Regions from separate parts of the Staphylococcus sp. FW104-15G4D genome, predicted to be linked through region 2. Evidence: predicted binding sites of a transcription regulator. Region 2 holds the regulator's gene; the other holds the start of a gene.
What was found. Region 2 encodes NrdR, which represses ribonucleotide reductase genes. Its sites were predicted from a motif close to AACACNATATATNGTGTT; they were not measured.
Positions count from the first base shown of each region.

Region 1: nrdD (anaerobic ribonucleoside-triphosphate reductase) is a predicted target of NrdR. The motif match lies at 3,660-3,677, and genes of this name have one in related genera.

Region 1 is NZ_JBYTCH010000002.1:439,186-445,326, forward strand. Features, by position in the region: gene AC3WQX_RS08510 (anaerobic C4-dicarboxylate transporter family protein) at 1-1,025, opposite strand, end outside; gene nrdG (anaerobic ribonucleoside-triphosphate reductase activating protein) at 1,240-1,770, opposite strand; gene nrdD (anaerobic ribonucleoside-triphosphate reductase) at 1,767-3,617, opposite strand; gene AC3WQX_RS08525 (hypothetical protein) at 3,835-4,122, opposite strand; gene AC3WQX_RS08530 (CHAP domain-containing protein) at 4,318-5,082, opposite strand; gene AC3WQX_RS08535 (CitMHS family transporter) at 5,472-6,141, opposite strand, start outside.
Region 2 is NZ_JBYTCH010000001.1:1,131,923-1,138,063, forward strand. Features, by position in the region: gene thrS (threonine--tRNA ligase) at 1-431, opposite strand, end outside; gene dnaI (primosomal protein DnaI) at 779-1,699, opposite strand; gene dnaB (replicative helicase loading/DNA remodeling protein DnaB) at 1,699-3,084, opposite strand; gene nrdR (transcriptional regulator NrdR) at 3,085-3,555, opposite strand; gene gap (type I glyceraldehyde-3-phosphate dehydrogenase) at 3,911-4,936, opposite strand; gene coaE (dephospho-CoA kinase) at 5,133-5,732, opposite strand; gene mutM (bifunctional DNA-formamidopyrimidine glycosylase/DNA-(apurinic or apyrimidinic site) lyase) at 5,748-6,141, opposite strand, start outside.

The DNA of each region.
Region 1 (6,141 bases), on a different contig from region 2:
GAAACCAATATAATGACTAACCATGGAACTTGGCTAATCGTTTGTCCGATATCATTTTTTAATATTTTTAAATTTTGTGGCGCATTAAAGATTGTTGCACCTAACCAACCCGGTCCAAGCACAGCAAATAAAGCTCCCGTTGCTGATTGCGTAATATGAGAAGTTAAAATATCTGATGTGTTAATTTTGACTAATAGTAAATTAATTGCTGAACTTAAATACATAAAGAATTGTACTATCTCAGTCATTTCTACTTTGACTGTCTTTCCATTAACATCGAATGTAGGCATAAGATGTGGGAATATACCAAATGTTAAGATGCCTAACACACATAATAGAAAGCTTAGCACGCCTATTTTTACTTTTCCTGAAAATTGATTTTCAAGCTCGTCCTCCGGCATTTGAACTAAACGCTCAGATGAATCATGTACTTTCTCTTTACGCCCTACAAAAGTACAAAAAATACTAAGTAGCAACATACTAATAAGAGCAGTTGGTAAAACGATACTTAAATACTTACCCATCGATATATGATATCCTGCTAAAACTGAAATGATATATGCGGTAGCTGAAGCTGCAGGGCTACAAAGCAGTGCTAAATTTGCAGTTAAAACTGATGCAGTTAAGGCTCTCTTAGGTTGTATATGTGCCTTCTGCGCCGTTTTTGCAATAATAGGTTCTAAGGATAAAGCTATATTAGCCGTACCTATACCAAAGACGAAAAGGAAAACAATCATCGGAGCAATAAATATAATCGATTTTGGAAAGCGTTCAATCACACGCGAAGCAATATAAACGAGATAATCAATACCACCTGTTGCTTGAAGAGTTCCGCCTGCGATACCAATAGATAAGATAATTAAAACTGCTGTAACAGGAGCTGAACCTGGAGGTAATCGAAAGATAAATATCATTATTAACTGAGCCACAATCGCAAAGATACCACATCCAAGTGCGCCAGCTGTTCTAAGACCTAATAATATCGCAAGAATCATTATTATGATTTCTATGATAAATAAAACCATGAGAAGATCTCCTTAAACTTGGTGAACAAATTTTGTATACATTAATATTTTATCACTTAAAGATGTAAATAGTATATATATAGGTAGAATATTATTTATTATCACTTTAAATTTGATTAGGTATTATCATTTTTCCTACTTTAGTGATTAATATCTCTTTTAACATTTTAGATTATGAAATAAACTGAAGCGAGTGTTATCACCCGCTTCATTATTACACATATTCAATAATCCCATGGCTACGCAAAGAATCTTGAACGTCTATCACGCGTTGGTTAAGAGAGCCTTTATAAGGTAAATTGGGTTTATATAGCTGATACATAAATAGTCCATCAACCAAAATATCAGTAAGTTCAAGTAATTCTCGTCGTTCATCCGTTTGATGTTTCAAATATTCGAATAGAAAGCCAGTCCATATCCAAATCGTTTTACTGTAACCAAATCTCTCTCTAAACGCTCGTGCAATCTTTAAAGATATATTCAAATTGCAAAAAGGCTCTCCACCCAAAATACTGATTCCAGAAATATATGAGGGGGCACAATTTTCAAGTATTTCTTGCAAGATATCTTCAGAAAATGTTTCACCATATTTAAAAATCTGTGCTTTTTCGTTATAGCACTTTTTACATTGAAAAGGACATCCTGATACATATACACTACAACGTACACCCTCGCCATCCACAAAGCTATGACTTTCAATTTTAGCAATGTGATTTTGTCCTGTTTTAATGTCTAACATGCTCATGAACGTGGTTCCTTCATATGTTTAACTCTTGCACAAATTTCTTTTTGACGTCCTTCTATTACTGGTCGTTGTACTGGATTTCCTAAATAACCACATGTTCTTTTCACGACATCGACGGTCTTAGGATCGCTATTTCCACAGTTCGGACATTTATAACCATTTTCAGTAGTTTCAAAATCACCATCATAATCACACTTGTAACAATGATCAATAGGAATATTCGTTCCTAAATAGCCAACTTTATCATAAGAATAATCCCACACTGCCTCTAACGCTTTAATGTTGTGATTAAGTTTAGGATATTCACAATAATGAATGAAACCACCACTTGCATAGTAAGGGTAATCCTTTTCAAAATCTAACTTCTCGAAAGGTGTTACATCTTTACGCACATCATAATGGAAGGAATTCTGGTAGTATCCTTTATCGGTAATATCAGGTATTTCACCAAAGCGCTCTTTATCTAAGCGACAAAATCGGTCGGTCAAAGATTCGCTTGGCGTACTATAAATACTAAACCAAATATCATATTGGTTAGTCCATGCATTCTGATAATATTTCATTTCTCTTAGAATATCTAATGTAAATGTTTTAGCTTCAATATTATCCTCCCAATCAGGACCGTAAAACATTGTTGCGGCTTCATATAAGCCAATGTAACCCATTGAAATCGTCGCACGTTGGTGTTTAAACAGTTCTTCTACATTTTCAGAAGCGTTTAATTTGTATTTAAAAGCACCACTTTTATAAAGAATTGGCGCGTTATTAGGTATTGCATCTTTTAAGCGTTTAATTCTATAAACTAATGCATCATGCATCAATTGCATTTTTTGATCAAATAACTCCCAAAACTTGGCCATATCACCATTAGATTCTATTGCAATTCTTGGGATATTCAATGTGACAACGCCTAAGTTACAGCGGCCATTATTTTCAAAGTTTCCTGTTGCATCTTTCCAACTAGGTAAGAATGAACGGCAACCCATTGGCGCTTTAAAATCACCCAAAAGCTCAACGATTTTGTCATAATTTAAGATGTCAGGATACATACGTTTCGTTGAACACTCAAGCGCGAGTTGTTTAATATCGTAATTGGGATCATCTGGGCTAAAGTTAGTACCCTTTTTAATTGAGAAGACAAGTTTCGGGAAAATAGCTGTCATACGGTCTTTACCCAGTCCTTTAATACGCGTACGTAAAATAGCTTGTTGTATTTTGCGACTAAGTTCATCTGTACCTAAACCAAATCCTAATGTTACAAATGGCGTTTGACCGTTGGAGGTATAAAGTGTATTAATTTCGTATTCCAAACTTTCGATGGCATCGCCGATATCTTTAGTCACTTGTTGCTCTACGTAAGATTCTATTTTATCCGGTTGGACATATTGTTGTGCCATTTCACGATGATGTTCTGCATTTAATTTAGCATATGTACTTAATAATTCATCTACGCGGTCAACTGTACAACCACCATATTGGCTGCTTGATACGTTTGCGATAATTTGAACAAGTTGTGCAGATGCGGTTTGTATTGATTTAGGGGAGGTCACATGTGCATTACCTATTTCAAAGCCATTTTCTAACATATCTTTAGCATCAATTAGACAACAATTCGTTAATGGTTGAAAAGGATGGTAGTCTAAATCATGGAAATGTATATCTCCAGATAAATGTGCTTTAGCTACGTGTTTTGGAAGTAGATTTTCTAGTGCATATGATTTAGATACAGTTCCAGCTGTTAAATCTCTCATTGTAGAGAAAGTATTACTATCTTTATTTGCATTTTCATTTAATATTGTCGGGTCTTTTGTTATCAATCGTGTTAATGATTGTTCTAAAGCAGTCATATTATCACCTTTTTCTATATATGGTATCTATTTACAAAATATAACACTATATATAGTATTACAATCGATAACTTAGACGTTAACGAAAGTGTCAAAAAGATTTTAACGTTTCATGAACTATATGTAGAAAGGGCACTTTATTGCGAACAATTAGAAAACTCTAACATGTGTGATTATCATCTACATGTCAGAGCCTTATGAATAAAAAATATTCTACTTATCTATCTTTGTCTTTAAACCGTTCTTCAACTTTTTCATTATCTACTGAATGATGTGCTTTATCTTCAGTTTGATGGTGTGGTGCTTCACTCTTTTCACTTTCTTCATCTGTGTGACCTTTTGCCATTTGAAGGTTCTTTTCTGTGTTTTTACGTTTTTCTTCTTTTGAACGTTTATCGTAAGCACGTTCTTCATAAACTGAACCAACTGTTAATATAAGAATAACAGCTATAGTGACAATGATAATAACTGCTAAAATAATCCACATCCAAATGTTAAATTCCATGTTACTTCACCTTCCTTAAAGCTAAAAATAGCTCAACTCTAATCTCTTTATTTTTAAATTTCCCTTTTAAAATAACTTCAATCACATAATCATTGACTTAACTCTTTATATGTATAAAGTTTCTTATCTATATAAAAAAGCCATGAACCGTTTAAGTTCATGGCTTCAGTACTAAAAATATTTCTAGTCACTCGATTATGAAATGTAGTTATAAGCGCCAGCTTGGCTTGCTGAGATTGTACGAGTAGATACAACTCCAGGTCCACCGTTATAGTTCATTTCAGATACTTTTACTGAACCGTCATTATTTACGTTCTCAACGTATGCAACGTGACCGAATGCACCTTGTGAAGTTTGCATGATTGCACCTTGTTTAGGTGTATTGTTTACAGTGTAACCTGATGATGCTGCTGCGTTAGCCCAGTTGTTAGCGTTGCCCCAAGTTGAGCTGATTTTGCCGCCAACTTTGTCATAAACATAGTAAGTACATTGACCTGAAGTGTATAGGTTTGAACCTGAAGATGTTTGACCTGCGAATGCAGCTGATGCATTGCTTGAAGATTTTTGAGTTGGTGCTGATTGAGTTGTTACTTTAACGTTTCTATCAGAAGTTGAATAATTTGCACCTAAACCTCCACCATTATTTGAGTTGTAGCTTTGAGTTTGGTTATTTGTTCTATAATTATTGTAGTTATTGTATGAATTGTAGCTTTGTGTACTTTGGTTAGCATTTGAGTAGTTAGAGTTGTTTCCTTGTTGAGCTTGTTGTGGACTCCAGTTACCTTTCCAATCGTAATGATAGTTACCTTGTTGATCGATTGTATAAGTGTAGCTGTAAGAATAAGGATCGTTAGGGTTATATCCATTATTGTTATTTTCCGCTGCATCTGCATCGTGTTGCATGATTCCAAATGTTGCAATACCTGCTGTAGCGATTGTAGCTGTAGCGATTTTTTTCATTTTAATATCCTCCTATAATTTGGGTAAATCTTTTAACTATCTCGTGGCTACCTTCAATTATCTTTAACATTTAAGTTTAATTTTTTCTTCGTTAATTAACGACAAGAAACACTGTAACAGACACACAACCGTTTGTGTACAATGTTAATACTTTGTAAATGAATCATAATAATGTAACGCCCTCTTGTAAAAAACGTGTGTCAATTTTACACAATTTAAACCACTTTCATGACAGTAGTTATAGCGATTTAATCAACATCGTTGTTACAGTTGTTGTAATTTATCTGATAATTTTTAGAGTAAATTATTTCATTGAAAAAGGGATGAAAACTTCGTTTCATCCCTTCTGTGATAGCGCCTTCACACTAAGTATATGATTTAATTAAAATCTAAACAGTAACGACGCCCATAAGTACTGCGATGAGTAGTAGCACAATAGCAAATCCCCAAATCCAAAAGAATGCATACTTAATGTAAGTACCCATATTCGCTTCAGCAAGTCCAATGGCTAACCATAATGCTGGTGAAAACGGACTTACGAATGTACCAATAATATTACCTATCACCATTGCATATGCTGTAGAAACAGCTGAAACATGAAATTGACTAGCAGTTTGTTCAACAATAGGTAAAACAGCAAAGTAATATGCATCCGTACTTGTTAATAAATCTAACGGCACACCGAATATTCCAACAATGATATGCAAATATGGACCTACTGCATCTGGAATAATCTTAATAAAATCAGTAGCAATCGCTTTAAGCATACCCGTTTCATTAAGAACACCTAAGAACATTCCAGCTGCAATAATGACTGCCGCCATCATTAAGGCATTAGGAGCATGAGCCTTTAATCGATCCATTTGTTCATCAACACTTTTATAGTTGATAATTAGTGCGAGTGAAGTGCCTATCATGAAAGCAAACTCTGGTGGCGCTAGATTTGCTAACATGATGACGATAACTAAAATCGTTAATACTACATTTATCCATATAATATAAGGATTATTCCTAGCACGGCCTTTAACTGGAAACTTAATATCTTGTTCACGTTCATAA
Region 2 (6,141 bases):
TCTCTACTTACAACTTTTCGTTCTATTTTATAATTCTCATTAACGATTTGCTTCATCGTTTTTTCTATTTTTTCAAAATCATCTGATGATACTTTTTCATCCATATCAAAGTCATAGTAAAATCCGCCTTCAACCACCGGACCTACACCAAATTTCACATCACCATATAAACGCTTCAAAGCTTGTGCCATTAAATGCGCAGTAGAATGTCGTAAAACCTCTAAAGCCTCTTCACTACCTGGTGTAACAATCTCAATTGATCCATCTTCCTCAAGTGGTCTAGTTAAATCTACCATTTGACCATTAAATTTACCTGCTACAGCTTTCTTTCTTAAACCTGGGCTAATAGATTGAGCGATGTCTTCAGTAGTAGTACCTTTATCAAATTCTTTTGAATTACCATCTGGAAATTGAATATTAATTTGATCCATATTAAACCCTCCTAAATATTAAAAAGATCTGATCGTTGACTTATTGAATGATTAAGATAAATATCCACAAAACAAAAAACTCGCCCCCTATAACAAGGGACGAGTTTGTCGTGGTACCACCCTAGTTGCTCAGCTTTATAAAAATAATAACTAAGCTACTCTACATGAGATAACGGTCTCGAGCCGGATATTCATTACAAATATCATTATGAAGTAGTAATAATTTAATATATTAGCCATATTCTCATCAACTAATGACTTTCTGTGTAATAGTGATTAAATTATCTTATCTTCAATAGTTTCAACGATTAAGATTTAAGTCCATTATACACCTCATAAGATAAAATTCAATTGTTTCTATAATTTTTACCTTCTAAATAATATGGCGTAGATAGTGTTTTCACACGTTCAATAATTCTAGCTGCTTTAGTTTTCTCAGCTCCATCTCTCGTCATAGATAAATGATGCTCTAATTCACTATAGTCGAAGTTCGAACTGAAAAACGTAGGTAACTCATGAACCATTCTATAATGTAATAATGGTCCGATAATTTCATCTCTTACCCATGGTGTAACCTCTTCAGCACCTATATCATCAAGCATAAGTATATTAGCTTCACGCACACGTTCTAGTTTCTTTTCAAAACTACCGTCTTTGAAGCCACCTTTTAAAGTACGAATAAATTCAGGTAAGTAAACAATAGTGGATGAAATCTTCTTCGATTTGAGTTGATTAGCAACTGCACCTAATATAAATGACTTACCTGTTCCAAAAGGGCCATACAAATATAATCCTTTTACTTTTTCATTATTAGCTATATTTGTGCATATTTCATCTGCAGCCATCGCTACGTCCAAACGATCACGTTCAGTCATGTAAATATCTTTTAATTTTGCATCTAATGTATCACGTTGCATATGATGTGAGGTGATGAGTTGAGAGTTAAAGCGTTCTTCATCATGTTTAATTTTACATGGACATTTCAAATATCTAATCTTAATTCTTTCATTTTCTATATACAACTCAGGTACGTGCCCTTTAACAAAATTAGGACATTCTTCAAAACGATGACCATCATAATGCTTCTGTTGATCTTTATACTCTTGTAAAACATTTAAATCTTCATCAATCATTGCATTCGTAAGTTGAGATTGATGTTGCTCTAGAAACTCTTTAACATCTGGGTCTTTTATAACATTTTGCTTGATTTTCTCAATACGTTTATTTAAGTCGTCTGACGCACCCATTATGTTCTTGAAACTTTTCATTACTCATTGCCCTCCTCCCATTTTTTATTCAAACGTTCTAAGAATGCTTTTCGATCTTTTTCTAATTTTTCATCTTTTGTGGTTGAATCTTTTGTAGCTGATGAATTTGATTGAGCCTCTCTATTTTCAAGCCATTTTGGAGTTTTCTCTTTTGAAATAAGTTGCTTGTTTTGTCTGGAATAGTTTCTATTCCCTTTGAAATTTTGGTCATAACTTTTAGGTTGATTAACTTGAAGTGCATAGTTGTACGCTTGCTTAGCTGTTTTAATATCTTTTTTCTTCCAATTTGATGCAATTTCGAATATGTAAGATTTGGGTAACTTCATATCTTCTTTTAGCATAACAAATTGCAATAGTATATTAATCACACCGAAACTCATTTTTTCTCTATCAATTAATTCTTCAATCATACTTTTTTGTGATTGCGTAGGTTCAGAACCTGACCAACTCGCTAACATATCTATAGGACTAGTTTCGTCTAATAGTTGTAACCATTCATCAGTATTATCTAGGGGTGTATCTTTTTCTTGAGTTGATTTATCAAAAGACTCACCTTTCAATTGTAATTTAGGCAAATGATTTTCGTGTTCAATCAAATAATATGATCGTGCTTGCTTGCGCATTTCTTCAAATGATAATTGTTGTGCACTAGTAATTGAATTTAATATAACTTTTTTCATTCCATCGGCAGTCAAACCATATAACGTAGCCAATTGAATAATTAATTCTTTAGCATCTTTAGTTACGATTTCATTACTGATAAAGTGTTGATTTAACATATGGCTCAACATTTCGAAATCAAATGTCTCATTGGATAAATCAATACCACTATAGTGATTAGCTTGTTTAAGATTAGATAAATCTTGATTCAAAACCTTTTTGGGTACATTAAAAACTTCAGTAAACTTCCTAGTCGTTTGTTGATAATGACTTAAATCCTTTTTGTCTTTTTCAAAATGATTCTTTAAAGACTGATAACGATTTTTATCAACTTCACTATATAAAAAAACAGATAACATAGGATCATTAAAAAATTGATAAGCTGTAGGAGGTTGTATTAATTGATATACAAATCGTGTTTGCTGCTCTTCATGCTTAACAAAGGTTTTAATTAACCCGATAGCTTCTAAATAATCCATCTGCTTTCTAAAGTCTAAAAGATTGATTTTTAACTCATTCATAAATATGTAATGAGTGAGCGGATAATGATGATGGTCGTCTACAAATTGATTGATAAAGTGATAAAGCCCTATAGATTGCGGACCGATTAACGGCGTAAAGAGACGGTTCAATATTTCTAAATGTTCTGTCGTTAATTGAAATTCTTTGATGACTTCGAAGCTATCTTGAGGTCTTAACCCATACTCATACGACTGTAATCCCATTTAATAATCACTCCGTTTATTATCACTCAAGATTCCTTGCATTGAAGCAAGTAATTGGTCAACGTCCTTAAACTCTTTGTAGACAGATGCAAATCTAACATATGAGACTTGATCAACATGCATTAATAATTTCATAACATGCTCTCCTATATCTCTTGAGGATATTTCAGTTTGACCTTCGTCACGTAATTGCCATTCGACTTTATTGGTAATATCTTCCAATTGTTGGTATCTTACTGGTCTCTTTTCACAAGATCTCACTAACCCATTTAATATTTTTTCTCTTAAAAATTGTTCTCGAGTACCATCTTTTTTAACAACGATAAGCGGACTTACTTCAATGTGTTCAAAAGTAGTAAACCGAGTTCCACAATTTTCACATTCTCTTCTTCGTCTTATTGCATTTGCATCATCTGCGTGTCTAGAATCAACTACTCTAGAATGTGTTGAATTACATTTTGGGCATTTCATTTATGTCACCCTCTTAAGTTTGATTAACGTACATTATACTACATAATTGTATTGTAAAAAAGAAAGGTTATTTACGCTAGAATTTAGATTTTAATGCTATAAATATAGATTTTTAAATGATATTTTACTATAAAATTGAATCTTTGGATAAATGTTTAAAACAGAAATTTAAATTAAGTTAATTACGCTTTCTAATGTTTTTATTATAAAGATATAAGTCTTACTACAAATTTCCAAAAAGAAAGCTGTCAACAAAGGATAAAGATCAACCAATATGAGTTAGATGAATACTAACTTTATGATTGTTCATACTTTGTCGACAGCTTATAATTACATGTCTTATACTGTTTTTTAATTATACTGCTTTAACAGTGGCCACTTTCTCAATCAGTTCTCCAATTTGTTCAGCTACTTCTACAACACGATTAGAGTAACCCCATTCATTATCATACCAAGCAATTACTTTTACTTTATTCTCACCCATAACCATAGTAGATTGAGAATCTAAAACTGCAGAATTAGGATTCGTATTAAAGTCTACTGATACTAAAGGTGCATCTTCAACATCTAAAATGCCATCTAAGTCCGATTGTCTAAATGCTTCATTTACTTCTTCAGCAGTGACATTTTTTTCTAAATCAACGACTAAATCAACAAGTGAGACATTCTTAGTTGGAACACGTAAAGCCATTCCATGAAGTTTCCCTTCAACTTCTGGTAACACTTCTTTAAGCGCTTTAGCGGCACCAGTTGAAGTTGGAATAATACTTTCATTGCAAGAACGTGCTCTACGTAAATCCTTATGAGGATTATCAATATTTTTTTGATCGTTAGTAATGGCATGAACAGTTGTCATTAAACCATTTACAATGCCAAACTTATCATTCAAGACCTTTGCAACTGGACCGATACAATTGGTAGTACATGAAGCATTACTAAAGATGTCATATTGATTAATATCAAGTTTGTCATCATTAACACCTTTAACAATCATTTGTACCTCTCCACCTTTTGAAGGGCCTGTGAGTAATACTTTCTTTGCACCTGCATTAATATGAGCAATGGCTTTATCTCCATGATTAAATTTACCAGTAGCTTCAATAACAATGTCGATATCTAATTCATTCCATGGTAAGTTTTCTGGATTTCTATCAGAAACAAGTTTAATTTCATGATTATCTACTTTAATACCATTTTCTGTTGCTTCAACTTTTTTATCATATGTACCATGAGTTGTATCATAATTAATTAAATGTGCAATAGTTTCAGAAGGATAACTTGCATTAATCGCTACAACATTTAAGTTTTCGTTTTTTAAAGCTATACGTAGCACCATTCTTCCAATTCTACCCATTCCATTAATCGCGATATTCGTTGACATTAAAAAGCACCCCTTGAACATTTATTTATATGTTATACTTTATGAAATTAGTATAACATATTATCTGTCTTTTGAAAGCGTTTCCCTATACTCATGTTCGAACTTTTATCTATCATTTTAAATAAGTTATACTTATTATTTAACATACAAAAATAAAAAACGTACACAAAACAATGCTTTGTGTACGTTAACTTTATTAATCGATATAACCTTCTTCTTCAAGAAGTTGTTGTAAATTTTGTTTTAATTCAAGTTTATCACCTAGATTGTCTATGACATGATCCGCCATTCTACTTTTCTTATCAATAGATATTTGACTATACACACGTGCCTTAGCATCTTCTTGTGATAAATCATTTCTTTCCATTAAACGTTCAATTTGAATACTTTCAGAAGTGTAAACTACCCAAACTTCATCCACAGTATCTTGTAAATCATTTTCAAATAACAAAGGAATATCCATAATGACATTGTATCCCTCATTTAGGTAGTGATTCTTCTCTTCTTCCATTATTTCTCTAACAATAGGATGAACTATCTTATTAAGTTCTATTCGTTGTTCTGGATTATTAAAGACAAGTTCTCCAACATATTTACGATTCATCTCACCATTGTCGTCAATAGCTTCTTGACCAAATTTCTCTCTTATTTGATCTAATCCTTTTGAACCCTTCTTAACAGCTTTTCGAGATGCAACATCCGCATCAACAACCTTAAATCCATAAGCAGTTAATAATTCTGAGACTGTTGATTTACCAGTTGCGATTCCACCTGTTAGTCCAATAATCTTTGGCATATTTTCACGCTTCCTTTATTTCTGACAATTTGGGCAAAAATGACTATTTCTAGTGGCAATCACTTTTGTTTCTATTTCATGCCCACATGTTTTACAATATTTCTGTTTATAAACATTTAAATGCAATTGCATTTCTCCGGTTTTACCGTCAGCATGGCGATAATCAGAAATACTTGTTCCACCGTATTTAATACCCTCTTCAAGAACTTCTCGAACATAATAAAATAACATCTCTTTTTGTTGATGACTCAATGAGTTAGCAATTTTATCAGGTCGAATACCAGTTCTATAAAGTGCTTCACAAGCATAAATATTACCAGCACCGGCAATCACTTTATGATCTAAAATCATTTGTTTAATAGGTTTATTAGCGTATTTATTAATATCAAAACAACTCAGATAATGTATC